DNA from 3 places in the Paenarthrobacter sp. NPDC091669 genome. Region 3 is predicted to be linked to each of the others. Evidence: riboswitches for the same ligand, from Rfam matches in the RefSeq annotation. Region 3 holds a riboswitch; each other region holds the start of a gene.

Region 1 (9,925 bases), on a different contig from region 3:
AACCCTGTTCAAGGAGCGGATTTTCGAGCCACTTGGATTAAAAGGGACGGTCTTTCCCGAGCTTTCTTCCAGTGCCATTCCGGAGCCCCATCCCCACGGCTATTTCTATGGGGACAACGTCTTAACCATGACCAATCCTGCCCTTCCCGATCAGATGCAGAAGGAAGCAATGGCCGGCGACCTGGCGCCGAACGATGTCACTGACGGCAATCCGTCCTGGGCATGGGCCGCAGGGTCGGGCATCTCCACAGCAGCAGATCTGAAGATCTTGGGCGAGGCCCTCGTCAACGGAAAGCTCCTGAAGCCGGAACTCCAGCAGAAGAGGCTTGACAGCGTCACCCCCACGAATCCGGACAATCCCGGCGGGGCTTCGTACGGCTTGGGCATTGCCAAGTTCGGCAATTTGTACGGGCACACCGGCGAGCTGCCGGGGTTCAATACCTTCATGGGAAACGACCCCGTCAACTCCGTCACCTTGGTGGTATGGACCAACCTGGCCCCCGCCGCAGACGGGCGGGATCCCGCCACCACCATCGCGCGCACGTTGATCGGCAAGGTGTACCGACCGGCTCCCTGATTGCCGGAACACCATTGCTTCCAGGCCATTCGCGATATATCGTGAGCTTGTCAAACGCGATATATCGCAATCTGGAGGGATCATGTCTGAGGAACTATGGACCGTGACCGGTCCGCAAACCATTGATGTGGACGATGTCCGCTCTCTCAAGCTGGGAATCGTCAAGGGCCGCTTTGACGTCATGACCCACGACGAGCCTTCTGTCCGCATTGAAATCAGCGAAATCACCGGCGACCCCCTCACGGTGACCCTCGTGGATGGCCGCTTGGAAGTGCGCCACCAGCTGCAAGGGCCGCAAGGATGGTTCCGCAACCTGATGGGCACCGTCAACAACACCAGTACCAACTCAGTGGTTGTCGGGATCGCCCTTCCGCCCGGAGTGGATGTCGAGGCCGGAACGGTCAGCGGCGACGGCCTGGTGTCCGGGATCAGCGGACGGACGCGCCTGAACACCGTCTCAGGCTCCGTTATGGCAGATGGAACCAGCGGCGAGCTGCACGTGAACACCGTCAGCGGCGAGGTCATCGCCAGGAACCACGACGGCGTCCTGACCGCCAAGAGCGTCTCAGGCGAGGTGACCGCTTCGGGCAAGTTCAAGAACGTCCGGGCCAGTACCGTCAGCGGTGACCTCAGTTTCGATCTTCAGGACTACACCAACGACCTTGGGGCAAACTCGGTCTCCGGCGACCTGACCATCAGGCTTCCCCACGACGTCGGCCTGGACATTGTGGCCAAGTCAGCCAGCGGAACCGTAGTGATCGACGACCAGATGTATGCCCAGCCCGGCAGCAACGTGCACACGATTGTCGGCCCGGACGAAAAGCTCATGCTGTTGCGCACCAACACGGTATCCGGCAAGACCTACATCATGCACGGGTCAGCACCGGCAACGGACAACAACCACCAGGTCCCCGGGGAAGCAGGCCTCTAATGCCTCCCGTCTTTGCACACGGAGCCCTGCGCCTGTACCTGCTGGCGTTGCTCGAAGCAGGCCCCAAGCACGGCTATGAACTGATCAAAGCCTTGGGCGACCGGTTTGGCGGGACGTACTCCCCCAGCGCAGGAACCATCTATCCGCGCCTGGGCAAGCTGGAGGAAGAGGGCCTGGTAGCCACCGAAATCGAGGGCCGCCGCACCAAATACTTCATCACCGCCGCGGGCATCGCCGAACTTGAAGGCCGAAGGGACGAGTTGGCCGACGTCGAAAACACCATTTCCGCCTCTGTCAGGCGGCTCGCCGACAACTTGCGAGAAGACATCAGGACCAATATGCGGGGGTTGCGGGCGGACCTCGCCGCCACTGCTGAAGCGGCCCGCACCACTGCGACCTCAGCACCTTTCCGGAGCCGGTCCGGCGGCTACACCCCTGAGGGCCAACGCCTGGTGAAGGAAGCCGAGCTGATGGTCCAGGCATTCAGGGACGATATCCGGGTGGAGCTGCGTCTGCACGGTGCCTCACAACCGCTGACGCCTTTGGCGCTGGAAACAGTGCGAACGGTACTGGACCAGGCGCGCATCTCGATCAGGAATTCGCTGCGGAGTTGACGCGGAGGCGGCTTCAACCGGCGCAACACCGTTCCCGGTTCGCGACCCGGCACCCGGATGTGCGAAACTGGAGGGCAGCTCTATTGAGTATCAATCATTGAAGGAGGCCAGCTATGAGCAAGCGTGCACGTAAGCGTCGTGACCGTAAGCGCGGCGGCGCGAACCACGGCAAGCGTCCCAACACCTAAGCCAGCGGCTTAGTGTCACAGGCTTAAGAGCGAGGGCCCCGGAAACCATGAGGTTTCCGGGGCCCTTGGCGTTTGTCTCCGCCGGCGTTTGTGTCCGCTGGGATCAGGCTTCTACCGGCTTGATGGAGTGGATCCTGTCCAGAATCGAGTTCTTAAGGTTCTCCGGTGCTGACTCGGTGCACGACCGCTTGACCATGGTACGGATGAGGCACTCGAGGTCATACTGCTCGGAGCACTCCTCGCAGGTGTCCAGGTGCTGCTTGATCTCGCTGAGGTCCTCGCGGGTCAACGCGCCGTCGAGGTACTCGTAGATCCGCTGCATTCGCGTATCGTCGCAATCGCCCAATCCCTGGCAGTCGCTCATTTCTCTTTCTCCTGATTGTTGCTTCCGGCCGCGGCCTGGTCTTCGGTATGGGCCCTGAAGCCCCGTTCGGTGGCGTAGTCCGCCAGCATGTCCCGCAGCATCTTCCTGCCGCGGTGCAACCGTGACATGACCGTGCCGATGGGAGTGTTCATGATTTCAGATATCTGCTTGTACGCGTAGCCCTCGACGTCCGCGAAGTAGACAGCCAGCCGGAATTCCTCCGGGATGGATTGCAAGGCGTTTTTGACGTCGGAGTCCGGCAAGTGGTCCAGCGCCTCGGTTTCCGCGGACCTCAACCCCGCAGAAGTGTGCGACTCTGCCTTGGCCAACTGCCAGTCCTCGATCGTGTCCGAGTTGGACTGCAGCGGCTCACGCTGCCGCTTCCGGTAGAGGTTGATATAGGTGTTGGTCAGGATGCGGTACAGCCACGCTTTGAGGTTGGTCCCCGGCTTGTACTGGTGGAAAGCCGAAAAGGCCTTGGTATAGGCCTCCTGGACCAGGTCCTCCGCATCCGAAGGGTTTCGCGCCATCCTCATGGCTGCCGAATACAGTTGGTCCACGTATTGTATGGCGTCGCGCTCGAACCGCGCGCGCCGCTCCTCGGGAGTCTCCGAAGCTACATCGACGTCGGGTGCGGCCACTGCGTCTTCCGCGCCGGCCGCCTGGTACATGGCCGCTGCGGCCGGTTCCGTGGTGCTCATCGTTGCCAAGTCTACTGTCAGCTGCGGGGAATCCGGCTGTGAGCCGTACCCGCGCTCCGGTAGAACCACACGGTCCTTAACCAAAGTCAAAAAATCAACTCCGTTCACCAAGGCGGCAACACCGTGCCGCAGTCCGGTCTCCACCGCACCACTAGTTCACAACGGCCGCCGCTGGGTAATTATTCCGCAAAGGTGCAAGACTAGAGCAGACTGCACCCCTCGAACACAACACCATTGACATAGTGTGGCAAGCCATCCAGGAGGCAAGACATGTCTGTTATCCGTTTTCTCGCGCGGCCCATGCTCGCGTCCAGCTTCGTCGTCGCAGGTCTTGACAAGCTCAGGAATGCAGACGATACCGCCAAGCAGCTTTCGCCCGTCCTTCGACGGGCCTCGGAATCCCTGCCTTTCAAAGCCGATGAGAAGACCCTTGCGCGCGTCCTTGGAGGCGCCCAGTTAGGTGCCGGCGCCTTGCTCGGGCTTGGTAAGCTCACCCGTTTTGCCGCAACGGTGCTGGCTGTGACGTCGGCGTTGAACTCCTACGTCGAATGGCGTTCAGCGGATATCAGCACCAAGGAAGGCCGGAGCGCACGCAAGGCCCAGTTGCTGAAGAACATTTCCCTGACGGGCGGGGTCCTTCTTGCCTCGGTTGATACCGAGGGACGCCCGAGCATTGCCTGGCGCGCGGAGCACTTGGCTGCCGACGCCAAAAAGGTGACGGGCAAGCACATCAAGCGGGCAGACAAAGCAGTACGCAAGGCCGTTGACAACGCAGTTGGAGCATAAGGAAGCATGACGGGTACCACCGCCGCAAACACCGGATCAACCAAAGCCGCTCCGCTGCCTCTCTGGCCGGCGCCCTACGCCAAAGGGCCCGTGGACGCCACGGTGACGGTACCTGGTTCAAAGTCGCTGACCAACCGGTTCCTGGTGTTGGCGGCTTTGGCGGATGGTCCCTCACGGCTGCGGGCTCCGCTGCATTCCCGTGATTCCGCTTTGATGATCCAGGCTTTGCGGCAGTTGGGTGCCACGGTCACGGAGGTTCCTGGCGACGGCGACTACGGCCCTGACCTCGAGATCACCCCGATGGATCCGGCCGCCCCAAGTACCGGGACAGCCATTGACTGCGGCCTCGCCGGCACTGTCATGCGGTTCGTTCCTCCGCTGGCGGCCTTGCGCAAGGGAACTACCGTCTTCGACGGCGATCCGCACGCCCGCAACAGGCCCATGGGCACCATCATCGAGGCGTTGACCGCCCTCGGCGTCCCCGTGGCAGCCGAAGGCGGCAGGACGCCGTCGGCTCTTCCCTTCACGGTGAACGGCACCGGCGAAGTCCGTGGCGGCCACTTAGTGATCGATGCCAGCGCGTCGTCGCAGTTTGTGTCCGCCCTGCTGCTGGTCGGTGCCCGTTTCACCGATGGTCTCCACTTGGAGCACGTCGGCAAGCCCGTACCCAGCCTGGACCACATCACCATGACCGTGGAGGTCCTCCGCAGCGTGGGCGTCAACGTGGACGACTCCGTACCAAACCACTGGCGGGTCTCCCCTGGACCCATCCATGCCTTTGACCAGAGGATCGAGCAGGACCTTTCCAACGCTGGCCCTTTCCTGGCTGCGGCACTGGCAACGCAGGGCACTGTACGAGTCACCAATTGGCCGGCCGGCACCACTCAGGTTGGCGATATGTGGCGGACCATCCTGGCCACCATGGGAGCCAGCGTCACCGTGGAAAACGGGACCCTCACTGTGACCGGCGGACCGGTCATCAAGGGCGCCGACTTCGACGAAACCAGCGAACTCGCACCCACCGTTGCCGCCTTGTGTGCTCTGGCTGACGGCCCCTCGCGGCTGACGGGGATCGCCCATCTGCGAGGCCACGAAACAGACCGGCTCGCAGCACTCGTTGCCGAAATCAACTCCCTGGGCGGTGACGCCGAAGAGACCGCCGATGGCCTCGTCATCCGCCCCGCGGCACTGCACGCCGGTGTGGTCCACAGCTACGCCGACCACCGCATGGCCACTGCCGGCGCCATTCTGGGCCTCGCCGTGGAAGGCGTCGAGGTGGAAGACATCGCCACCACCTCCAAGACCATGCCGGAGTTCCCGGAAATGTGGGCCCGAATGGTGGGGACCATCTCCAGCACGGATGGGGTAAAAAACTGACCATGGGCCGTGATGCACGCTCCTGGGATGAATCCGACGTCCGGATCCGCCCCAACAAAAAAGGTTCCAGGCCGCGGACCAAGGACAGGCCCAGCCACGACGACGCCGTTATCGGCCGGATCATCACCGTTGACCGCGGACGGTACAGGGCGATTGTGGACGAGGATTCCGCGAACGCACGCGTCGTCATCGCAGCGCGGGCCCGCGAACTCCGGCGCAACCCGGTAGTACCCGGGGACTTCGTCGCTTTGGTGGGGGACGTCTCCGGCTCTCCGGACACCCTGGCACGGCTGGTCCGGGTGGAAGAACGACGAACCCTCCTGCGACGCAGCGCGGACGACACCGACCCCATCGAACGCGTGGTAGTGGCCAACGCCCATCAGTTGGTCATTGTTGTTGCAGCGGCCAACCCTGAACCACGCACCGGATTCATCGACCGCGCCTTGGTGGCAGCTTACGACGCCGGCATTGAGCCGTTGCTGCTCATCACCAAGGCGGACGTCAAGGATCCGGCGGAATTGCTTGCCAACTACCTCAGCCTGGATTTCCCCGTGATCATCAGCCGCACAGCGGACTCAGAAGCAGGCGGCATCGACGCCCGCTCCGATGATGGCCTGTCCGCACGGTTGGACCGGGACGCCGTAGCCCAGCTGCGCTCCCACCTCGGCGGCAAGGTCACTGTGATGCTCGGCCACTCGGGCGTGGGCAAGTCCACCATGGTCAATGCCCTGACAGGGGCGGAGAGGGCCACCGGCGGCGTTAACGCTGTGACAGGCCGTGGACGGCACACGTCCTCCTCCGCTTTGGCCCTGAAACTCGCCGATGCCCCGGCCGGCAGCTGGATCATCGATACCCCGGGCATCCGGTCCTTTGGCCTCGCCCATGTGGACCCGGACCGGATTCTGCACTCCTTCCCGGATCTTGAGCCCGGAACGGAAGCCTGTGAGCGGGGCTGCAAGCACGACGCCACGGCCATCAACTGCGGACTGGATCCGTGGGTGAACGACGGCCATGCAGGACCTTCAGGAGCAGCGCGGTTGGCCTCATTGCGCCGGTTGCTCGGTGCCGATCCCCGGTTGGAAGCAAAAGAGACCAAGGAACTGGGCACCGTCAACTGATCGTTGCGGCTTCACGTCCCCGCTGCAGCGAACGTTTCAGGATAGTTTGGTGGCATGACCCATCCCGTTTCCACCTACAACGATGACCTGCGCCTTGCCCACGTCCTCGCTGATTCTGTCGATGCCCAGACCATGGACCGCTTCAAAGCCCTGGACCTGAAGATCGAAACCAAGCCAGACCTCACACCTGTCACCGACGCCGACAAAGCAGCGGAGGAAGCCATCCGGGGTCAGCTCTCCCGGTCCCGCCCCCGGGATGCTGTCCTGGGCGAGGAGTTTGGCAGCAGCGGACACGGCTCACGCCGTTGGATCATTGATCCCATCGATGGGACCAAGAACTTCGTCCGGGGCGTACCGGTGTGGGCAACTTTGATTGCCTTGGTTGATGAGGGTGAACCCGTGGTGGGTGTCGTCAGTGCACCCGCCTTGGGAAAACGCTGGTGGGCTGCCAAGGACATGGGTGCCTACATGGGCCGGTCCCTTGCTGCGGCCACCCGTTTGAAGGTCTCCAACGTTTCCCGCTTGTCCGATGCCTCCTTGTCCTACTCGAGCCTGTCCGGGTGGAAGGAACGCGGGAACCTGGACGAGTTCCTGGGGCTCACCGAGGATGTGTGGCGCACCCGGGCCTACGGCGATTTCTGGTCATACTGCCTGGTGGCCGAGGGCGCAGTGGACATCGCGTGCGAGCCTGAGCTGAACCTGTACGACATGGCAGCCCTCGTCCCGATCGTCACGGAGGCCGGCGGCCGCTTCACTTCCCTGGAAGGCGACGACGGTCCGTTCGGCGGTAACGCGCTGGCAACCAACTCCATCCTTCACTCAGAAGTCCTCAAACGGCTCAACCCAGGCCTGGACGACCTGCTGTAGCGCAGGTCTGCCTCAGGGCCCAGAAGCTGCTTTTCAGCGAATATTCGACGGCGGACGCCTCCTTTTGGAGGCGTCCGCCGTTTTTTCTTCGCCAAACGGGCAATTTTCAACCCCGCGTAACAAAGCGCTTAACAAAGCGAAGTGACTTTGGAGGGGCCGCTGGAGGTGCCCTAACCTTTTTTACAGGTCACGAGTGCCAGCGCTAAACCCCGGTTTGCTGGCCGGCAACCCTCCATTCGCGGCGGGGTGCCCCGGGTGACGACCCGGCCGGTCCGGAACGGATGCGGCAAGCGCGGATCCCCCTATGGGGGTCCCTCTTGAGTGAGGTCCCATGAGCACAGTCACGTTCGACTCAAACATCATTCCGTCTTTCGCGGGTGAAGCGCCGTCACAGGCAGCTGAAGCAACACGGCCACTCGCCGCCGTCACGGGCGCTGAGCTGCAGGCACCGCTGATCCAGGGCGGCCACGTCCGCTATGCCAATCTGGACTACGGTGCATCGGCTCCGGCCCTGACCATCGTCTCGGCCTACCTCAACGAGGTCCTGCCTTACTACGCCAGCGTTCACCGCGGTGCGGGCTTTGCGTCCCAGATCAGCACGTCGGTCTACGAGAACTCGCGCAACATTGTCCGTGAGTTCGTCGGTGGGCGTCCTGACGATTCCGTGATTTTTACGCGAAACACCACAGACTCCCTGAATCTCCTGGCCGGTTGCCTTCCGCAGATCGACGGCCGTTTCTCCGGGGAAGTCCTGTATCTGGACATCGAACACCACGCCAACCTTCTTCCCTGGCAGGGTGTCCCGCACCGCAGTGTCGTGGCGGCCTCCACGTTGACCGCCACGGTGGACAAGCTTCGTGACGAATTGGCCCAAGGCGGGGTCAGCCTGCTCGCCGTCACCGGCGCCTCCAATGTGACAGGTGAAATCCTGCCGATCGCCGAACTCGCTGCACTCGCACACGAATACGGCGCCAGGATCGTTGTGGATGCCGCCCAGTTGGCACCCCACCGCCGGATCAACATCGCGGAGTCCGACGTTGACTACGTGGTGTTCTCCGGTCACAAGCTGTATGCCCCCTTCGGCTCAGGCGTTGTAGTGGGCCGCCCCGACTGGCTCGACGCCGGGACCCCCCACCTGGCTGGTGGCGGCGCAGTCCGTGAAGCCCGCCTGGACTCGGTGAGCTGGGCAACGGGCCCTGCCCGCCACGAAGGCGGGTCCCCCAATGTCCTGGGTGCCGCAACCCTCGCCCGCGCCACGCAGGTCCTCGCCGGGCTGGACCAGGACGCGTGGCACGCCCACGAAGCCGCCATCCGCACCTACTTGGTGGACGGCTTGGAGGCCATTGATGGCGTGACTGTGCACCAGATCTTCACTGACTCCGACGACACCATCGGTGTGGTCAACTTCTCCGTGGAAGGATTCGACGCCGGATTGGTGGCCGCCTATCTGGCCGCCGAGCACGGAGTTGGCCTCCGTGATGGACGCTTCTGCGCCCACCCACTGCTCAAGCGACTCGGACTTCCCTCCGGCTCCTTGCGTGCCAGCTTTGGCGTGGGCTCCCGGTTGGAGGACGCCACGAGGCTGCTCGCAGGCATCGAAGGGCTTAAGCGCAACGGGTTGGGTTGGGACTACGTGGTGGATGAGGGCCGCTGGGTGCCTGCCAACGACCACCGGACCTACCCGGAGTGGGCTCCCAATACACCCGGCACTGCAGGTGCTGCTCCCTGCACTGTTGACTAAGCGCTCTCTACCTCGGCTGCGGTAAATTCGTAGGGTATCTTTTGGCGACCCTGTGAAGGAGTTTTTGGTGGCATTGCCTTCTCCGGCCGCCTCCAGCGGACAGCCGGGCGTTCCCGGACCTGCCGGACCACGAGGTCCCAAGCTCCACGCCGACCGGCGGAATGAGTTCGGCCAGAGCTTTCAGGACGGTGGAGAGCACTACGATCGCGTTCGGCCGGGCTATCCCTTGGACTCCGTGGAGTGGCTTGTTCCCCAAGGGGCCACGGCTGCTGCGGATCTCGGAGCGGGGACTGGCAAGTTCACGGCCCTCCTCGTGGAGCGCGGACTGGACGTTGCCGCCGTCGACCCTTCCGCCGACATGCTGGAGCAACTGCGCAAGTCGCACCCGCACGTCATCGCGCTGCAGGGAACGGCTGAAGCAACTGGACTGACGGACTCAGCATTCGACGTCGTCAGTGTTGCCCAGGCCTGGCATTGGTGCGATCCACTGGCAGCGAGCACCGAGATAGCCCGCATCCTGCGGCCGCAAGGAACCTTGGGACTGGTCTGGAACCAGCTGGATACCGACGTGCCCTGGGTTCATCGGCTCTCGCGCATCATGCATGCCGGCGACGTCCACAAGCCAGGGTTCCGTCCACTGGTAGGCCCGGAATTTTCCGGT
Region 2 (9,925 bases), on a different contig from region 3:
GATCGGAACACCGATACGCGGACGGGCAACTTCTGAACTCTTCATCATTCATGATGCACCGGACAGCAGCCCGGCGCGCAAACGCCCGCGTCACAGCCCGGCGATACTACGCTGAAACCATGAATCGTACCGGAGCCCTGAACCCGAGCCCGCGGACACTGGACATAGAAAGCGTGGTCCAGTTCCAGCATCTGGCGAGCACAGGAGCCGGGTCCATGAATGGCTGGCACGCCCAGTCGCTTGACCTGCGTGGCCACGCACGGGAGCTTAAGTCCTTGGACGCCCAGGGCGCGATCTTTCTGGGGTGCACCTTCGACGACGGCGTGGAAGAGAGCCTGCGACGCCGTGGAGCACTGATCTTTCCCAAGCTCCAGGGCGTACCGTTCGACCCCTACCGGAACAGCCTGTACACGCCAGCGGAGCTCTACCCGGACATCTCCTCCACAGAGTACGAGTCAACCCTCGACGCCCGGGTCTACCAGTGGAGCATCCTCCCCGGGCAGCGGGGAAGCCTGGACGCCACCCTGGCCGCGGCCCTGCACGACCACGCAATCGGCGATGCCCTGGACGAACTCCTGGACCACGGAGCGCTCTCCGGGGCCCAGGTAGTGGGCGTCATGGGTGGACACGCCGCCCAGCGCGGCACCAGCGACTTCGCCGACGCCGCACGGCTGGGCCGGCTGCTCGCCCATGCGGGATTTGCCGTCGCCACCGGCGGGGGACCCGGGGCCATGGAGGCAGCGAACCTGGGTGCCTACTTGAGCGGAACGTCCGACGCCGATGCTGCGGCCGCGCTGGAAACCCTCGCCGGAGTGCCGGGGTTCAGGCCCTCGGTGACGGCTTGGGCGCGGCAAGCAGCCGCCGTCGTCGAACGTTATCCGGAAGGCACACCGACCCTGGGGATTCCCACGTGGTTCTACGGCCACGAGCCGCCCAACCTGTTCGCTACGCACGTTGCCAAATATTTCGCCAATGCCGTCAGGGAAGCCATCTTGCTGGAGTTGTGCACCGGCGGGATCGTCTTCCTTCCGGGCGCCGCAGGGACCGTGCAGGAGATCTTCCAGGACGCTTGCGAGAACTACTACGGAGCACCCGAAACCATCAGCCCCATGGTGTTGGTGGGATGCGAACACTGGGAACGGACACTCCCGGCGTGGCCCATGCTGCAGAGCCTCGCCGCGGGAAAGCCCATGGAGGAGAAGATCTTCCTGGTGGACACCGTGGAAGAGGCGCTCGCGGTGGTGGCCGGCCAAGGGTGAGGCGCAGCTAGAAGTCCTTGCTGCAGGGACCCGAGCCGAGTTGGGCCAGGCCGGTCCTGTCGCCGGCAGCGTATTGGCGAACCCAGGAAGCCTGGTCAAACATCAGTTGGCGGGGATCGTCCACGTGGTCAAGGCCCAGCAGATGTCCCAGCTCATGCATGATCACCGCTACGCCGATCTCCTTGCCCTCGGAGGTGTCCACGATGCCGGCGAATTGCGGGGCGTCCAAGGACACCGTACCGGTGACATAGGCCTTGTAGCCGTCGCTCAGGCCAATCGAGGAACTGCCTCCCAAACCCACGGTTTGGCCGGTCAGACGCGGCACCTGCTCCGGAGTGCTCCACGCAATCAGGACGGGCGCCCACCGGTCACCGTATCTGGCGGGCTGGTATCCCTGCCTGTTGGTGGACGGGACCTCGGAACTGGGGCCGTCGTAGACGAACTTCAATCCGGTGGCGACGCTGGCTTGGCGAATGGCCTCGTCCACCAGTGGCTGCCAGGACGGATCCCCGAGATCCGCGTTCACCACGTAGTGGATGGGCCTGCACGGGGAGTAAGCCAGGGGAGTGCCGTCCTCCTTCACGGCGAGGAACTTGTACGAGGTACTTGTCCGGTTCACGGGTGCCGGAGTTCCCAGTGGCGCATCGGCTTCTTCCAGGCCGGGCACAGGTTCCTGGCGCTGCCCGAACGGGACCAACCCGGGCCGGGGTCCCTGGCTTTGCGTGGCGGAGGAGCCGTACAGGAACCGCTGCAGGTCGCCGCTGAAATACGCCCCCGCGCAGACCAGGCCGAGGATGCCCAGGAAGAACAGGATGGCGGCGATGCTGCTGTGCTTGATCGGCTGTGCTGGTGCTGCTGCCGGTGCCGGTGCCGGTGGCAGCGTGGCCTCTGGCCGGTAGGGGCCATGCGGAGGATCATGGGGGCGAAGGGGATCGGGGTCCGGCCACTGGGGCGACCCGTTAGGTTCCATGGAACCCCCTGACGTGGAGGCCGCGACGGGAGGTGGGGCGCCGCCGTCGACCGTAGTCGCCAGCATAAGTCCGGATACGCCGGGAGTCCATGGCCCCCTGAACCGGTTGTTAGATGTCCTCGCGGCAGGGGGCAGAGGCAAGGAGGTGCAGTCCGGTCAGGTCGCCGGCCGCAAGGCCGTCAGGGGCGCCAATTTCCGGGTACATCAGCTGGACCGGATCATCAACGTGGTCCAAACCCATGACGTGCCCCAACTCGTGCTGCATGACCGCCAGGACGTAGTCGGCGCCTTCGGGATCAGCGAGGAGTTCGGCGACCTGCGGGGTGTCCAACTCCAGGCTGCCCGTGATGTAGCTTTTGGGTCCGTTGTTCAGTGAGTACATGGTGCTGCCGCCCGTACCAATGACTTTGTCCGCCAACGCCGGCGCGGCCTCCGGCGTGGTCCACGAAATCAGCAGGGGAGCCCAACGGTCGCCGTACTTGGCCGGCTGGTATGGCTCCCGCCGGTCTACCGGCAACTCGTCGGTGGTGCCGTCGTTGACGAACAGGATTCCTGAAGCGGCGGAGACATTCGCGATCGCTGTCTCCAGCAGTGCATCGGAGCCCTCCGGCGCGGACGCTTCGTTCACCACGTAGTGCAGCGGCCGGCACGGCGAGTACCCCACCGGAGTACCGTCGTCGTTGGTAGCCAGGAACTTATACGAATCGTTCATGGTCTCCGGCGCCTGGGGCGAGGCCAGCGGGGCGTCAGCCTCCTCAAATCCGGGCGGCGGGGCGTCTGCTGCCCGGGCAGGTGCCGTTTGCTTCTGCCCGGGTTGCCCGTCGTGCGCGGCGCCAGGGACGCTCACACCCGGGAAAAGGGCGGTGATCCGCGGGTCTCCATGCAGGAACCCGCTGACCAGCACTGCCACAACAGCGGCAATTCCGGCCATGAGCACGCCACGGAGAATACGCCAGGCCGTGCCGGCACGCCGGTGCTTTGGCGCACGCGTTTCCCGCTCCGAGTCCACGGTTCTCCATTCCTCACGCCCTGGTCACGCGGGGCAGCGCGGAGGACGAACCAACATTACGGGCTGCGGGGGGAGCCGTCCAAACTAGACGATGGTTGCCCCGAATACCAGGCCGAGCCCGTACGTGGCGGCAGCCGCTGCCAAGCCGATCGCGAGCTGGCGCAGCCCGCGGCTCAGTGGCGACGTTCCGGACAGCAAGCCCACGACGGCGCCGGTCGCCAGGAGCGCGATGCCCACCAGGACACCGGCCACCATCAAGGCGGCAAATCCCGTCATGCCGAAAATGAACGGCAGGATGGGAACGATGGCACCGGAAGCGAAGAAGCAGAAGCTGGACATCGCTGCGCCCCATGCCGAGCCGACGGATTCGTGCTCGTCGGTGGCAGGTTTCTCAGGCTGCAAGGAGAGACTGGGATCGCAGTCGCAGCTGAACAGGCCCATGCGCTCTGCGGCGCGATGCTCAGCGGCCTCGCGCGTCATGCCCCGTGCAAGGTACACCAGCACCAATTCGTTGTGTTCGATGTCCAACGACGGTGCTGCTGTGAGGGTGGCCTGCGTGGGCAGCGTCGCGTTGAGCAGTTCCCGCTGGGAGCGGACCGAGACGTACTCGCCGGCGCCCATGGACAATGCGCCGGCCAAAAGACCTGCTACACCGCTCATCAGCACCACGGGACTGGGTACGCCGGTGGCGGCCATGCCCATGACCAGCGAAAGGTTGCTCACCAAACCGTCGTTGGCGCCGAAGACTGCGGCACGGAAGGTACCGGAAAGCCGGTTCCGACCACGGGTGGCCAGTCCCCTGACCACCTCTTCGTGGATCTGTTCGTCAGCCACCATGGCCGGTGTTGCCGCGGGTTCGGTGCCGTAGGGGGAGCGGCCTTCTGCTCGTTGGGCCAGGGCCAGGACAAAGACGGACCCGAAGTTGCGGGCCAGGAAGCCCAGGAACTGGCTGCGGGTCGACGCGGCCTTGGGCATTCCGGCGTGCTCACCCAGGAGCTTGAGCCAGTGGGCCTCGTGCCGGCCTTCGGCTTCGGCCAAGGCCAGCAAAATTTGGCGTTCTTCGCCGTCGCGCCTCTGGGCGAGTTCGCGGTAGACGGCGGCCTCGGCGCGCTCATCGGCGAGGTACTGACGCCATCGGCGGATATCGGCGTGCGAAGGCGGCGCGGGTTGCGTTTCGACGTTTTCGGGGGCTGCCGATTCCGGGGTGGGATCCGGAGCGGGGCTCGACGAACCGGGGGATTCCTGGTGCTGTTGCACTTTCTCTCCTGTGCTGGGTGGGGTAGTTGCGGCCCCATTGCACGCCCCACTGTACCGCTTATCTTCGCGGTTTTTTGGCTGGTATTCCTCAATCGGAATGTTCGGCGCACCGTAATTTCCGGGCGTCCTTGACCCTCGCCGGGCCCGGTGCTCAGATGGAAGGACAGGGGCGGGGGCCCACCCCGCGCACGTTCACCAGGGCTTTGAGCGGCCCACGAGACGGAGGTTGCACCATGAACACCACCGAATCACACTCCAACTATCCGGAACGGACCACCATTGAGTCGGATCCGGCCTACGACTACGCCGAGGACCAGGAAGTGGACGAGGCCTGGGTGGAAGAAGTGGACGCCTCCGAGGACGACGAACGTGTGGTCCCCATCGACGAAACCGAGGAATTCCGTGAGGAGGACGAGGAAATCTAAGCGGGCTCCTCGTGGCTGAGTGTGTAGTGTTGCTGCACACCCGCGCGTTTGCCGGCCGCGGCAACCGTCACCGTCAGGGTTCTCGACGCACCACACCAGAGGGTCGGCCGGACCGCTTGGGCCAACGCCTGCGCGATCAGGTGCGGTTCAGGATGCGCGAACCGACCGGTTCCGGCCTTGGCAGTGATGGTCACCGTGCCCAGGAAGAGGTCGACGGCGGGAATCACCACGACTCTGTGGCTGGCTGTTGGCGCCGGGGTACTGGTGGCCGGGGTGGTATCGCCTTGGTACGGCAAGGGACTGCTCCTTGGGGGAGTGCTCTTGCCCGCTCGGTTGTCTCTGGTCCGGGACGGGCCGCTTCCTCATCCGAACCACCCGTGAACATGGGGTTGGTGTGTGGCCAGTCGGAGCTTGGCACCACATCTCTTGAAGCTGGGACCACCTTACCGCACAGCTCCCCCCACCACCTCCCGTTGTGAGGCCTGCTCTGCGTCCCTTGGCGAGGTTTCAGGGCGCAAAGCGGGCCACACAACGCCCTCTTCCCGGGCACACAACAACGGCGGCGCCGCCCCGGAAAGGGGAGGCGCCGCCGTCGAACTTTGCTCTTTTGTTGTGCTGTTGGCTGCAGCGTTACTTGTGGCTGCTGACCGGGTGGGCCTCAGGCGGGAGTTCCTCGGAGACGGCGCCGGCAACGCGCTTGTCCCAGGCCTCGCGGACTGCGGGATCAGTGGGCGGGGTGAGCAGTGAAATCACGACGTAGGCGACGAACGAAGCGGCGAGACCGTAGTAGATCGGTTCGTTGGCGTAGACGCCGTCCGCGCTCGGAATGACACCCAGGGCGAAGAGGATCAGAAGGGTCAACGTCAGCACCGATCCCACTGCCATGGACCATGCAGCGGCGATGCCGGTGCCGCGCTTCCACACCAAACCGCCCAGAATTGCTACCAGGAGGCCGCCCACCAGGATGTCGTAGGCGATGGTGAGGGCAATCACCACGTCCTGGGCTGCCATGGAAATCAGTACTGCCACGATGCCGAGTCCAAGAACCCAGTAGCGGTTGGCCTTGACGTCGTGTTCGGGGTTTTCGCTGTCATCGGTGTTGATGGTCTTGCCGAACCAGCTGGCCACGAACGGGACAACGTCAGCGCGGGCCACCGTTGCTGCGGCAATCAGGGCGCCGGAAGCGGTGGACATCATGGCGGCAACAGCCGCGGCCATGACCAGGCCGCCGATGCCGACGGGCAGGATGTGGGTTGCAACCTCTGCGTACACAACGTCCTTGCCGAGGTTGGTGACATCGATGTCCGGCAATGCCACCCGGGCAGCCAAGCCGATCACGGCGCCTGCGATGCCGTAGAGAATGCAGTAGACACCGGCCGTGGCGCCGCCCCAACGGGCAACGGTGGGGGTCTTGGCAGTGAAAACACGCTGCCAGATGTCCTGGCCGATCAGGAGGCCCAGTGTGTAGACCACGAAGTACGTGATGATGGTCTGGGCGCCGATTCCATCGATCTGGAAGAAGGTGTCGTCGAGGCGCTCACGGATGCCGTCCATGCCGCCGGCAGCGTTCAGGACGAACGGGAGCATCAGGAAGAAGATGCCGACGGTTTTGATGATGAACTGGACCTGGTCGGCCAGGGTGATGGACCACATGCCGCCAATGGTGGAGTAAACCAGGACGATCGCGCCGCCAACGGCGATGGCAAGCCAGCGTTCCCAGTCGAAGAGCACCACGAAGATGGTGGCGTAGGCGCCGGTGGAAGTAGCGCAGAGCATGAGCGTGTAGGCCAGCATGACGATGCCTGAGGTCTGCGTGGCCCTGCTGCCGTAGCGAAGGCTCAGCATCTGGGAGACCGTGTAGATCTTCAGGCGCTGGATGGTGCCGGCGAACAGGAGGCTGAGAAGCAGCACGCCTGCGCCGATGGCTACCACCAGCCACATGCCGGAGATGCCGAACTTGTAGCCGAGTCCGACGCCGCCCACGGTGGATGCGCCACCGAGGACCACAGCTGCCATGGTGCCGGTGTAAAGGAACGGTCCCAGGCGGCGGCCGGCCACCAGGAAGTCGCTGTTGTTCTTGGTGCGGGACTTGCCCCACCAGCCGAATGCCAGCATGGCGAGCAGGTACACCACCACGATTGCGATGTTAATAGCCGAAGATTCCATGAACGGTCCTTGGAGCTGATGCACGGAGGTTGGGGTTTCCGACGATACTCCTGCGAAGCGTCGAAGTCTCTGTGCTGATGGTTGGAGATTGGGGAAGTGTTGTGTGCCTCACAGACAACACTTGTTGCCTATGAGGATATGTTGTGATCGGAGTAACAGTCAAGATGCTTTGGTCATGGTTCCGTCGATTCTGGTCCTGTTGGCCCGTCTCCCGGCTACTATTGCTCCAATGACAGGGCCACATGACAGGCCTGAAAGGTTCGTGAATGAAGGCTCTCCCCGTTGAACCGAGCAATGTTCCCGTTGCCATCGGTTCCAGAATCCGCGCAGCCCGGCAGGCGCAGCGCCTCACCATTGAGCAAGTGGCTGATGCCACCGGGCTGACCAAGGGCTTCCTCAGCCGCGTGGAGCGTGACCTGACATCGCCGTCGGTCGCTTCTTTGGTCACCCTGTGCCAGGTGTTGTCGGTCTCTGTGGGTGACTTGTTCGCCGCCCCGGAGACGCACCTGACCAAGCGCGACGACGGCCCCCGCATCTCCCTGGGTGGCCAGGGCATCGTGGAGCGGTTGCTGACTGCCCGCTCCGAGCGCCGCCTCCAGATTTTGCAGGCCACCATAGAGCCGCGGGGCCGTGGAGAGAATGAGCTCTACGCCGTGGACTGCGACGTCGATGTCCTGCACGTGGTCAAGGGCAGGATCAAGCTCATCCTGACCAACGAGTCTTACGACCTCGAAGAAGGGGACACTCTCTCCTTCCCCGGCCGCGAACCGCACACCTGGATCAACCCCACGGACGAGACCGTCGAGGTGCTCTGGGTGCTGGTGCCGGCGGCGAGCCGCTAGGGCGGTTAGCCCACGTGCACCCACGGCCGGCGGGTGATGTCCGGCTCGGCTTCCCTCAGCACTTCGCGGGTCACCGGCGCGATCTCACCTTCGCCGAAGAACAGGAATTTGCTGAGGTTGGAGATCGGGTTGCCCTCGGTCCAGCGGAAGTAGATGTGGGGCATGAATCCAGTGACGTCGCGGATGTGGAGCAGCACGGCCGCCACGGTGTTCGGGACGTTGTTGCTGTGCACTTCAAGGATCTTGAAACCGTGCCGGATCTTGCCCACCACCTGGAGTTCCTGTTCGAAATCCGAGCTGTCATCCACGATGACCTCGATGAAGACGGCGTCGCAGTCGACGGGCAGGTGGCTGGCCTGCTGCGCGTGCTGGAGCTTCTCGCGGTATCGGCTGGCGCTGAGGTGTTTGGGCTCATGCGCGATGATCCGAACGGGTCCCTCGGAAGCGTTGGCGGTGAATTCCAGGGCTTTCTCGTCCATCTTGATATGGGTGGCCCGGAGTTCGAAGGCTCGCCGCATGCGGGAGATGAAGCTGACCACCATGATGCCCAGGATGAAGAGCGCCGCGATCTTCAGGCCGTCAGGCCGCTCGATCGAGTTGACCACCGTGGTGTAGACGAAGACGAGGGAGATGATTCCGAAGCCGATGAACTGGCCGCGTTGCTTCTTTCGCCGTGCGGACAGGGTGACTGCGATGGAAGCAGAGGTGATCAGGACCAGCACGCCGGTGGCATACGCGCCACCCTGGGCGTTGACGTCAGCCTGGAAAATGATGGTGACGATGAAGGCGATCACAGTGAACACCAGGACCAGCGGGCGCAGTGCCCGGGCCCAGGCGGGAGCCATGCCGTACCGGGGCAGGTATCGCGGAACGAGGTTCAGCAGACCGGCCATGGCCGACGCGCCGGCGAACCAGAGGATGGCGATGGTGCTGATGTCGTAGACCGTTCCGAAGCCGTCACCGAGGAACTTGTGGGCGAGGTAGGCGAGCGCGCGGCCCTCTGCTTTGCCGCCGTCCTGGAACTCGGCGGCCGGGATCAGCATGACGGTGGTGAAGCTGGAGGTGATGAGGAACGAGCTCATGATGATGGCCGCAGTGGTCAGCAGTTTGTGGGCACCCTTGATCCGGCCGGCCGGGTTGGCTTCGGTGTCCGTGGCGTGACCCTTGATCTGGGGCATGACGGCCACACCGGTCTCAAATCCGGAGAGTCCCAGTGCCAGGCGCGGGAAGACCAGAAGCGCCAGGGCGATCATCATGATGGGGTCGCCGTGGGAGGTGGTCAGTGCGGTCCACCAGTCGGTAATGACTCCGGCTTCGGTGAAGAGATGGGTCATGGATACGACGATGACCACAAGGTTCAGTGCCAGGAACGCTGCCACCAGCACTACGGCCACGTTGATGGCTTCCTTGAACCCGCGAAGGAAGACCACACCCAGCCCGGCGATCAATGCCAGCGTGATGACAACTTGCTGGCCTTCGAGGAAGTGCGGTGCGAAGGGGTTCTCGATCAGGTGGGCTGTGGCGTCGGCAGCTGAGAGCGTGATGGTGATCATGAAGTCCGTGGCGGCGAACCCTAGGAGGGCCAGGACGAAGAGCTTGCCACCCCAGCGGGGGAGGAGCCGTTCCAGCATGGCGATGGAGCCTTCGCCGCGAGGACTCTCGCGGGCCACGCGACGGTAGACGGGCAGTGCGCCGGCCAGGGTTGCAAGTACCAGGAGCAGGGTGGCCAAGGGGGACAGCAGGCCCGCTGCCAGTGCGGCGATGGCTGGCTGGTAGCCGAGCGTGGAGAAGTAGTCCAGTCCGGTGAGGCACATGACCTTCCACCAGGCTTGCGGCTTGTGGGCGTCCGACGGGCGGCCGTGGGGGCCTTGCCTCTTGCCTGAGGTGTCCGGCATTCCTTCCAGCAGCCAGGGCTTGAGCTTGAAGGAATTCTTTGGCCGGTTGGCCGGATCGGCCGGAGGCCTCGACAAGGTGGTCACTGTGTCCTTTCGTGCAGC
Region 3 (9,925 bases):
CAAAAGATCACGCACCGCCGCCGCTGCATCCTCGGCCGACAGTTGGGGGTCATGCCCCAGGAAAACATCCGACGGTTCGTCCGAGTTACCCTGGGCGTAGCTGATGGCGAAGGCCTGGATTTTGCCCTTGCGGGTTGTTGGAACGCCTTGGCCAAAAGCACTGGCTTTGGGCGCGCGCAGCACGATCGCGCCATGGGCTCCGGTCAGGTCATGCAGGAACAAGCGCTGCACCGTGGCGATGCTGAGCTCCCCGGGGCTGTCCCAGTGGTGGACGTGCGAGTAGTACTTGCCGACAACGTCACTCAACTCAACCGAACCCGTCGCCAGGTCCTCCACGCGCTCGGACGCGGCTTCCTCGGAACCGTCACCGAACCGCGGCAAGGACAGGGGTTCGGGCTCCACTACCACCAGTTGCGACCGCTGGATGGGCGCAAGTCCCGCCGCCGCTGCGAAGGCCGCACCGGCGGTGTCCGGCTCCACCTTGCTGCGCAGTTTGGAAACGCCCGACGGCGAGTTCCCGGCTTCGCGGCGAAGCATGGTCAGCAGGGTGGCACCCACGCCTTCACGGCGGTGGTCCCTGGCAACCTCGATGTATGCCCAGAGTCGTTCCGGGTGCAGGGATGCCTCGTGGACCACGCCGGCGGCTACAGGGATCCGAACACCGTCCACCACGTCTTCGGCCACGATGCAGCGGCGCCAAGGCTGGTTGCTGGACGGCGCCAGGGCCGCACGGAACTGCTCAGCGGGAAGGGTCTCCGGGCCGCCCCAGATTTCCAGGAGGGCGAGGTCGTCGCCCTCCTTCCATTCGCGGTACTCCAAAGCCATGGCTACGCGCCGATCAGGCGTGCTGCAAGGTAGCCCTCAACCTTGTCCAGGGACACGCGTTCCTGGCTCATGGTGTCGCGTTCACGGATGGTGACGGCCTGGTCTTCCAGGGTGTCGAAGTCCACGGTGATGCAGAACGGCGTACCGATTTCATCCTGGCGACGGTAGCGGCGGCCGATCGCACCGGCGTCGTCGAAGTCGATGTTCCAATTCTTGCGCAGCTGGGCGCCCAGCGCCTTGGCCTTCGGGGACAGGTCCTCGTTACGGCTCAGCGGCAGCACGGCAGCCTTGACCGGAGCCAGGCGCGGATCAAGCTTCAGGACGGTGCGGACGTCGACGCCGCCCTTGGCATTGGGTGCCTCGTCCTCGGTGTAGGCGTCGATCAGGAACGCCATGAAGGAACGGGTCAGGCCTGCGGCGGGCTCGATCACGTACGGGGTGTAGCGCTCGTTGGTGGCCTGGTTGAAGTAGCTCAGGTCCGTGCCGGAGGCCTCGGCGTGCGTTGACAGGTCAAAGTCGGTGCGGTTGGCGACGCCTTCGAGCTCGCCCCATTCGGAGCCCTGGAAACCGAAGCGGTATTCGATGTCCGTGGTGCCCTTGGAGTAGTGGCTGAGCTTCTCCAGCGGGTGCTCGAAGAAGCGGAGGTTCTCCTCGCGGATGCCCAGGTCCGTGTACCAGGACATACGTTCCTTCATCCAGTACTGGTGCCACTCTTCATCGGTGCCGGGCTCGACGAAGAATTCCATCTCCATCTGCTCGAATTCGCGGGTACGGAAGATGAAGTTGCCCGGCGTGATTTCGTTGCGGAAGGACTTGCCGATCTGGCCGATGCCGAACGGCGGCTTCTTCCGGGACGTGGTGAGCACGTTGTTGAAGTTCACAAAGATGCCCTGGGCGGTTTCGGGACGCAGGTAGTGCATGCCTTCGTCGCTGGCCACCGGGCCCAGGAAGGTCTTCAAGAGGCCGGAGAATTCCTGCGGCTCGGTCCACTCGCCACGGGTTCCACAGTTGGCGCAGGCGATGTCCTTCAGGCCGTTTTCTGCCGGGCGGCCCTTCTTTTCCTCATACTCTTCTTCGAGGTGGTCAGCACGGTAGCGCTTGTGGCAGGAAAGGCATTCAACCAGGGGGTCGGAGAAGACGTCCACGTGGCCGGATGCTTCCCATACCTGGCGGGGAAGGATCACGGAGGAGTCCAGACCTACTACGTCCTCGCGGCCGCGGACCATGCTCTGCCACCACTGGCGCTTGATGTTCTCCTTCAGCTCAGCACCGAGGGGACCGTAGTCCCACGCAGAACGAGAGCCACCATAGATTTCACCGGCCTGGAAGACAAAGCCCCTCCGCTTGGAGAGGGAAATGACCTGGTCAAGGACGGATTTTGCTGCCATGGGTAACTCCATTTGTTCTACAGGGCCGCTGGGTGCGGTCCGCGGTGGTTTGCCCCGGATTCCGGACGAGGTTGTCCGGCGGGGTGCTGGGGGAAAGTTTGCTGCAAGTACCCGAAGATACCTGAAAGTGCTGCGACTCCTACCCTACCGGCCTTTGGCCGGGCCGCTCCGTGCGAAGGCGCCTTTGGGCCAGGGCAACGTTGCCACAATGATTGCGGCCAGCGTCAGGACCGTACCGAGCACCGTGGGCAAGGCGACTACCGCGCCGGGACTGGGGATCACGACGTCGAGCACCAACGAGCCCACCAACTGCCCGGCAATCATGCCCAAGCCGGTGATCAGCACGCCGAGGCTCCTGACCAGGAGGGCCGCCAGTCCGATGAAGAGGCAGCCCATGGGACCGCCAAGGTAGTACCACCACTCGGCAGGCAGCGGATTACCGGGTCCGGCGACGGCCAGCTTGATGAGCCACGCGATCCACAGAATGGCCGATCCGGCGATGAAATTGACCAGGGTGGCGGCAATGGGTGTTCCGTAATGGACGGTGGCGGTTCCGTTCATGGCCTGCTGGAAGCTCATGAAGAAACCTGCCGCGAGTGGCAGGAGGACCGGAAGCGCCAACGAAGCGATGTCCGCATCCCCACCGAACCGCGGCGAGACAGCCCGGGCGACGGCAGCCACGGTCAGGACACTGCCGATCACGCGCACTCCCGTGATGGCGCGTTTACCGCCGGGGCCGATGCCCATCCGGTCCACGAGCAAACCACTCAGGGTTTGTCCCGTGACGGCCGCGACTGTGAACAACGCGACACCCAGCAGGGCGACCGTGAACGACTGCGCAAAGACGAACAACGCGCCGATGGCACCGGCCATGACGTAGAAGCGGGGAAAGCTGCGGTTCCGGACAGCGGGGATGATGCGCTGCAGGCCCGCCCTTCCCCTGGGGGTTGCCAGTGAAATGGCTGCGATCAGCAGGAGCCCTGTGGTGAAGCTCACCACAGATGCGGCGATGCCGTCGTCCAATTTCGCGCCAAGGGCCCCATTGATCCGCGCTTGCAGCGGGATGACCAAGCCTGTTGCTACAGCAAGAGGGAGGCCAACGGCGAGCGGAAGGGTAGGGCGGGGTGAAGGCTGCGGCACTTTCACCACACTACTTCAGGCATCATTGCTGTATGAGCACTCCGGAAATTGAAGAAATCCCCATCCGCGACGACATGATCCGCCTTGGCCAGCTGCTGAAGCTTGCCAACCTCGTGGAGGACGGCGTTGAGGCTACGGAGCTCATCAAGAGCGGCTTGGTCAAGGTCAACGGTGAGATCGATGACCGCCGCGGCCGCCAGCTCCACGTGGGCGACACCGTGACGGTCAACGGCCGGACAGTCCGGATCGCCGCCGCCTGACGCCCCTGGTTTTTGTACAGATAACGCCCTTTTGAATGACTTTTAGGGGCGTTATCTGTCCAAAAAGTCATTCAGTCAGTCAGTCAGTCAGTCAGGACTTTGTGGGTCAGGAACTCGCCTACGTGGCCGATCTCCTGCTGGTTGATGCCGTGCCACATTCCCGTATAGAGCACCTTGGTCAGGTCAACGTGCTTCCGGACCCACCCCATGGTGTACTCGATCTTGTCCTGGGTGATGACGGGATCCTGCTGGTCCCGGCCCCAGAACAGGGGCACCGATCCGTCCAATTCGTGGTCCCGGAAGGCGGAGTCAGCCCCGGCGTCGATCACAAAGCCTGACAGCCCGACGACGGCGGCAAAGTCTGCGGGACGGTAGCGGAGCATGGTGGTCGCCATGGCCATACCCATGGAGAAGCCCAGCAGGGTGACCGAGGAGTGGTTGGCCTTGACAGTGTCCAGCCACTCAAGGGCGTACCCGGCCGCGAGTTTCACGGCGTCCAAGGAGTAGTCGATCGATGCCGTCAGCGGGAACCACGTGAAGCCGGGCCCCATGGGCATCGGTGCGCGAAGGGCAGCCACCACGAATCCGTCAGGCAGCAACCCTGCCAGGCTGAAGAGGTCGTCCTCATTGGAGCCGTAACCGTGCAGCAGGACCAGGAGCGGTTTGCCTGCACGCTCAGCTTCGTCATGGGACCACAGGACAACGGGCGCGGGGAATGCGGGGGCTTCAGTCATGGTTCCATTCTTGCAGTTACCCACAAGTAACAACCTACGGTGGCGTAGGTTCGCGGTAAGGGGGCAGGATATGAGCGTGAGTGAGAACAATCAGTTGTTGAAAGCCGGCGATCCTGTCCAGAAGCACCCGTGGACCCGTTACGTGGCACTGGGTGACTCCTTCACGGAAGGCATCGGTGACCCCGAGCCCCGGAACCCCGGCGGTCACCGCGGTTGGGCGGATCGCGTGGCCGAGGAACTGGGCCGGAGCCAGGAAGACTTCGCGTACGCCAACCTTGCCATCCGTGGCAGGTTGCTGCAGCAGATCATCGATGAACAAGTGGGTCCCTGCTTGGAACTGCAGCCTGACCTCGTGTCGATCTCAGCCGGCGGCAACGACCTCATCCGGCCCGGCGGCGATCCCGACCTCCTGGCCGAAAAACTCGATGCCGCCGTGGGAGAGCTGAGCTCGGGCGGCGCCAGTGTGGTCCTGTTCAACGGTCCGGACACCGCAGCTTCGGTGCTGGGGCGGATCCGCGGCAAGGTGGCCATTTACAACGAGAACCTCAGGACCGTGGCCGCACGGCACGACGCCGTCATTGCGGACATGTGGTCCTTGCGGCAGTTGGCAGATCCTCAGATGTGGGATGCGGACCGCCTCCATTTCTCACCGCTGGGCCACCACACCATCGCCATGATGGTCCTGGACTCCCTCAACGTCCACCACACCCTTGAGCCGCTGATGCCCAAGCCGCTGCCGCCGCGGACGTGGCGCGAGGCCCGCTCCTCCGACCTCGTCTGGGCACGCGAGTACTTTGTCCCGTGGGTCATCCGGCGACTGCGGCACCAGTCCTCCGGTGACGGCATTACCGCAAAGCGCCCGACGCCGGGTCCCGTCTTCGGGCCCAGCGGTACCTTGCTGCCGCGGCGCTGACATGACGGCACTGGCTGACGGCCCAGGCGTGACCGCCGAGACCATTCACAGCATTCGGCTACGGCGGCAGCAACTGCGGCCTCCCTGCGCCGAAAGCCCCGGAGAAGTGGTCCGGAATCTCCTTGCCGTCCAGTCACAAGAATTCCCCTATGCCCGGTGGACCCTTGCACAAAGGACACCTGCTTCCACTTCCCCGGACGTGGAACAGGCCGTCGCCGAGGGAAGCATCCTGCGAACCCACATCCTCCGGCCCACCTGGCACTTTGTGCACCGGGACGATCTTGGCTGGCTGATGGGACTCTCCGCGGACCGCCTCCATCAGGGAAACAAAGGCATGTACCGCCAAACAGGGATCGATGAGGACTCCGCCGGCCGAAGCGGCCTTATCCTTGCTGCAGCCGTTGCAGATGGAGCCCATAAGACCCGCGAGGAATTGGCCGAAGTCTTGGGACAGGCCGGCTTTCCCAGCAAAGGCCTGGGTTTCATCTACCACCTCATGCACGCCGAAATCAGCCGCATCCTGGTGAGCGGCTCCCCCATCCGCTCTCCCGGTGGCGCCCTGAAACAGACGTATGCCCTTTTCGAGGAGCGTGTGCCGGGGTTCGTTCGCACGCCATTGACCGGGGAGGACCGTGAAGAGGCCCTCGGAAAGTTGGCGCTCCGGTACTTCGGCAGCCGCGGGCCCGCCACCATCAAGGACTGCGCCGTGTGGTCAGGGCTGACCATGAAGGACGTAAAGCTGGGCCTCCAGGTTGCCGGGACACTGTCGCCCGGCGCTCTGGCTACGGTCAGCCTGGACGGACTGGAATTTTACCTGAACCCGGAAGACGTCGGCGTGCTCACCAATGCCGGGGGCCTGTCGCGTCCGCATGACGCAGGAGTCCCCCGCATCGACCTCATCCAGTGCTACGACGAATACGTCATGGGCTATTCGCAGTCCCGGCACTATCTGGGCGGGACTGCCCCATACTTCCCCGAGGACAACGGGCCCATACACGTGGTCCTGTTGGATGGCAGGTTGGCCGGATGGTGGCGCCATGGATTTTCCGGCGGAGCCTGCCAACTGGATGTCCGCATGAACCGGCCCGCAAGCCCTGCCGAACAGATGGCCCTGGACGCTGAAGTGGAACGATATGGGCGGTTCCTGGGCATGGAGACCAGGCTCCTCTGAAAGGTTCACTGAAGGCGCCCGGAGTTCCCGCCGTACGACCGGTCTAAGCTGGGATAAGACCTAGGAGGCCTGCACTGTGAACAATCTGATCTTCTGGATCATCGTCTGCTCGTGGCTGATTCCGCTCGGGATCCGCATGTACAACCGTTCCCGCGCGCGTCGGATCCAGAACGAGAACTTCCGCGGCCCCGGCTACCCGCCACAGAACCTGCCCGGCCCCGGCTATCCGGCACAGCAGGACTACCCTCAGCAGGATTACCGGGGGCAGCAGAACTACCCCTCGCAGGGCTACCCGGGCTACCCATCCGGGCCCACCGTCATCCGCCCTGTGGATGACGCACCGCAGTCCGGGCCGCCGTCGAACCCTTCATCCCCCACGCCCTTCCCGGCCACCAACGGTTCGGAGCCGCAAGGCTTCCGTGCCCGCAAGCTGGCCGAGCTGGACGCGAAGTTCAGCAACGGGGAGATCGCCATGGAGGATTACATGAAGCAGCGCGGCGACATCATGAACGGCTAGGCTGACGGCCGACCCGGCGCTTTGCAGCCGACGCTCAACCTAGGCGAAGAAGGCTCCGCGGAGTTGCGCTGAGAGCTGGCCGATTTCCGTCAGGAACCCGTCGTGGCCGATCGGCGCTTCAATGACGTGAACCGGAACATCACCCGGCAGGGCTTCCGCCAGTTCCCGTGATTGCGCCGGGAAATACAATCTGTCGCTGTCAACCGCCGCGACGAAGAACTCCGCAGTGGTACGCGACAATGCGGCCTCCAGCGATCCACGGCCACGTGCGACGTCGTGGGACATCAGGGCCTCGGTGATGGCGATGTAGCTGTTGGCGTCAAATCGTCGGACGAGCTTTGTTCCCTGATGGTCCAGGTAGCTCTCCACCTGATAGCGGCCACGCTCCCCCAGGACCGCAGCGGCCAGTGGTTTCTCTTGGTGCTGGGCTTCCCGGCCGAAGCGGAAATCCAATTCCAGCGCAGAGCGGTAGGTGATGTGGGCGATGCGCCGGGCCAACGCGAGTCCGTGTTCAGGGGCGGTGCCACCGTAGTAGTCGCCATTGTTGAAGTTCGGGTCCTGGCGGATGGCCAAAGTTTGGGCCTGCGCAAAGGCGATCTGCTCCGCCGTGCTGTAGGCACCCACGGATATCACGGCGCAGCGTTTCACCCGCTCCGGGAAGGTCGCTGCCCATTCCAACGCGCGCGCGCCGCCCATCGAACCGCCCAACACGGCATGCCAGGCCTCGATTCCCAGGGCTTCGGCCAGGCGCGCCTCGGCCTCGGTGCTGTCGCGCAGGGTGACCAGGGGGAACCGGGAGCCCCAGGGACGGCCGTCCGGCGCCTCTGAGGACGGTCCGGTGCTGCCGTAGCAGCCGCCCACAATGTTGATGGAGACGACAAAGAACCTGTTGGTGTCGATGGTGGCACCGGGGCCTACCAGCTGCTCCCACCACCCTTCTTCGTCCGTGGCTCCCCGGGCAACGTGCGTGCTGCCCGTGAGGGCATGCTGGATGAGCACGGCATTGGAGGCATCGGCGTTCAGCTGCCCCCAGGTCTCATACGCGAGGACGACGTCGGGCAGGAATCCTCCCGCTTCAAGGTCCAGCGGCCCAATGGCGGCGTACTTGACGGTTCCGTCTTCTTCCCCGGATTTTGGAAGTGCTGTAGCAGTAATGGTCATTCCTTTGACACCTTAACCTCGCGCTTGCCCGTCGCCTTGCGTGCGAACAGGCCAGGTCTTCACCCGGGGCACCCCACCGCGGAGGAGGGTTGCCGGCCAGCAAGCCGGGGCTATGCGCTGGCACTCATGACCTAATACGAAGAGTCTAGGAAATGCAGGGCGGTTCTGGCGAAGAATGTGACAACAGTGTGACGGTTCAGGGCCATTTCGTTCACGAATCAGCACTCCGGAATGCCGCCCGGCGAATAATCATCGGCCCGGGCGGCATTCCGGGAAAGGCGTCAGGCGCGGTCCCGCCTTCAGCTTTCAGGGCCGGGTTCAGGCTCCCTTGGCGGCCCGGAAGCCTGCTTCGAGGTCCGCGATAATGTCATCCACGTGCTCAATCCCCACGGACAAGCGCACCAAGCCGGGGTTCACGCCGGCCACCAGCTGCTGCTCCACCGTCAGCTGGCTGTGCGTAGTGGACGCCGGGTGGATGACCAGCGAGCGGACATCGCCGATGTTGGCAACATGCGAGTGCAGTTCCAGTCCGTCCACGAAGCGCTTGCCCGCCTCAACGCCGCCCTTGATGTTGAAGGCAACAATGGCGCCGGTGCCCTGGGGGCCGTATTTCCGGCCACGGTGGTACCACGGGCTGGACGGCAGGCCCGCATAGGCGACCGATTCGACGTCGTCGTGGGCTTCCAGCCATTCGGCCACCTTGGTGGCGTTGGCTACGTGACGTTCGACGCGCAGGCTCAACGTCTCCAGCCCCTGGGCGATCAGGAAGGCGTTGAACGGGGACACAGCGGAACCGAGGTCGCGAAGAAGCTGGACCCGGGCCTTCAGCACGTAGGAGAGGTTGGCGCCAAGTGCACCGTCCTTGCCAAGATCGCGGGCGTACACCAGTCCGTTGTAGCTCGGGTCGGGGGTATTGAAGCCCGGGAAGCGCTCCGGGTCCTTGCCGAAGTCGAAGTTGCCTGAGTCCACAATCACGCCGGCGATGGCAGAACCGTGGCCACCCAGGTACTTGGTAGCGGAGTGGACCACGATGTCGGCGCCCCACTCGATGGGACGGATGAGGTAGGGAGTGGACAGTGTGTTGTCGACGATGAGCGGCACGCCGGCTTCGTGGGCGGCGCGGGCGACGCCCTCAATGTCCAGTACGTCCTGGCGCGGATTGGAAACAACCTCGCCGAAGAACAGTTTGGTATTCGGCTGGACGGCGTCACGCCACTGGTCCAGGTTGTCCGGGTCCTCCACGAAGGTCACCGAGATGCCGAATTTCTTCAGGGTATGTGCCAACAGGTTGTAGGTACCGCCGTACAGGCTGGGGCTCGCCACGATGTGGTCGCCGGCCTCAGCGATGTTGAGGATCGCGAAGGTTTCCGCCGCCTGGCCTGAGCTCAGCAGAAGGGCGCCCAAGCCGCCCTCGAGGCTCGCGATCCGCTGCTCCACGGCATCCTGTGTCGGGTTGCCGATCCGGGTGTAGATGGGTGCGAGCTCGGCCAGGGCAAACCGGTTGGCTGCGCTCTCGGCACTGGGGAACACGAAGGACGTGGTCTGGTAGATCGGCAGTGCCCGTGCTCCCGTCGCGGAGTCGGGCTCCTGACCTGCGTGGATCTGGCGGGTTTCGAAAGACCATCCTTGGGACATGGAGTTCTCCTGTTCGTGGCGCATGGGTTCTGTGGAAACGTGCTGCGTGTGAGCTGGGGCCAGTCTAGGAAGTGTCCGGAGCCTAAGACAGCTTTGTGACGCCGGTGGAATCTTTCGGTCTTTTCGCGTCCCTGCATGACGCCTGCGGGCACCGGTTATACACATCCCACCTTAGTTAGGC

Evidence for each region. Region 3 has a riboswitch for S-adenosylmethionine ahead of ACIQLI_RS19455 (homoserine O-acetyltransferase). Riboswitches for the same ligand answer to the same signal wherever they lie in the genome.
Region 1: linked by a shared signal. The riboswitch ahead of ACIQLI_RS10480 (aminotransferase class V-fold PLP-dependent enzyme) and the one ahead of ACIQLI_RS19455 (homoserine O-acetyltransferase) in region 3 are both predicted to bind S-adenosylmethionine.
Region 2: linked by a shared signal. The riboswitch ahead of ACIQLI_RS15865 (hypothetical protein) and the one ahead of ACIQLI_RS19455 (homoserine O-acetyltransferase) in region 3 are both predicted to bind S-adenosylmethionine.

Annotation. Positions count from the first base shown of each region.
Region 1 is NZ_JBIVTK010000005.1:168,675-178,599, reverse strand. Features, by position in the region: gene ACIQLI_RS10530 (serine hydrolase domain-containing protein) at 1-577, shown strand, start outside; gene ACIQLI_RS10525 (DUF4097 family beta strand repeat-containing protein) at 660-1,508, shown strand; gene ACIQLI_RS10520 (PadR family transcriptional regulator) at 1,508-2,122, shown strand; gene ACIQLI_RS10515 (50S ribosomal protein bL37) at 2,236-2,310, shown strand; gene rsrA (mycothiol system anti-sigma-R factor) at 2,414-2,674, opposite strand; gene ACIQLI_RS10505 (sigma-70 family RNA polymerase sigma factor) at 2,671-3,465, opposite strand; gene ACIQLI_RS10500 (DoxX family membrane protein) at 3,646-4,161, shown strand; gene aroA (3-phosphoshikimate 1-carboxyvinyltransferase) at 4,168-5,538, shown strand; gene ACIQLI_RS10490 (ribosome small subunit-dependent GTPase A) at 5,541-6,656, shown strand; gene hisN (histidinol-phosphatase) at 6,711-7,523, shown strand; SAM riboswitch class IV at 7,709-7,822, shown strand; gene ACIQLI_RS10480 (aminotransferase class V-fold PLP-dependent enzyme) at 7,855-9,264, shown strand; gene ACIQLI_RS10475 (class I SAM-dependent methyltransferase) at 9,338-9,925, shown strand, end outside.
Region 2 is NZ_JBIVTK010000009.1:72,998-82,922, reverse strand. Features, by position in the region: gene ACIQLI_RS15895 (gamma-glutamyl-gamma-aminobutyrate hydrolase family protein) at 1-48, opposite strand, end outside; gene ACIQLI_RS15890 (LOG family protein) at 120-1,259, shown strand; gene ACIQLI_RS15885 (matrixin family metalloprotease) at 1,267-2,229, opposite strand; gene ACIQLI_RS15880 (matrixin family metalloprotease) at 2,339-3,238, opposite strand; gene ACIQLI_RS15875 (VIT1/CCC1 transporter family protein) at 3,323-4,495, opposite strand; gene ACIQLI_RS15870 (hypothetical protein) at 4,729-4,920, shown strand; gene ACIQLI_RS15865 (hypothetical protein) at 4,917-5,216, opposite strand; SAM riboswitch class IV at 5,233-5,352, opposite strand; gene ACIQLI_RS15860 (sodium:solute symporter) at 5,551-7,086, opposite strand; gene ACIQLI_RS15855 (cupin domain-containing protein) at 7,353-7,928, shown strand; gene ACIQLI_RS15850 (amino acid transporter) at 7,934-9,907, opposite strand.
Region 3 is NZ_JBIVTK010000013.1:82,209-92,133, reverse strand. Features, by position in the region: gene ACIQLI_RS19495 (GNAT family N-acetyltransferase) at 1-825, opposite strand, end outside; gene ACIQLI_RS19490 (glycine--tRNA ligase) at 828-2,213, opposite strand; gene ACIQLI_RS19485 (DMT family transporter) at 2,358-3,362, opposite strand; gene ACIQLI_RS19480 (RNA-binding S4 domain-containing protein) at 3,386-3,613, shown strand; gene ACIQLI_RS19475 (alpha/beta hydrolase) at 3,697-4,347, opposite strand; gene ACIQLI_RS19470 (SGNH/GDSL hydrolase family protein) at 4,418-5,260, shown strand; gene ACIQLI_RS19465 (winged helix DNA-binding domain-containing protein) at 5,262-6,431, shown strand; gene ACIQLI_RS19460 (hypothetical protein) at 6,508-6,948, shown strand; gene ACIQLI_RS19455 (homoserine O-acetyltransferase) at 6,988-8,109, opposite strand; SAM riboswitch class IV at 8,125-8,241, opposite strand; gene ACIQLI_RS19450 (bifunctional o-acetylhomoserine/o-acetylserine sulfhydrylase) at 8,428-9,768, opposite strand.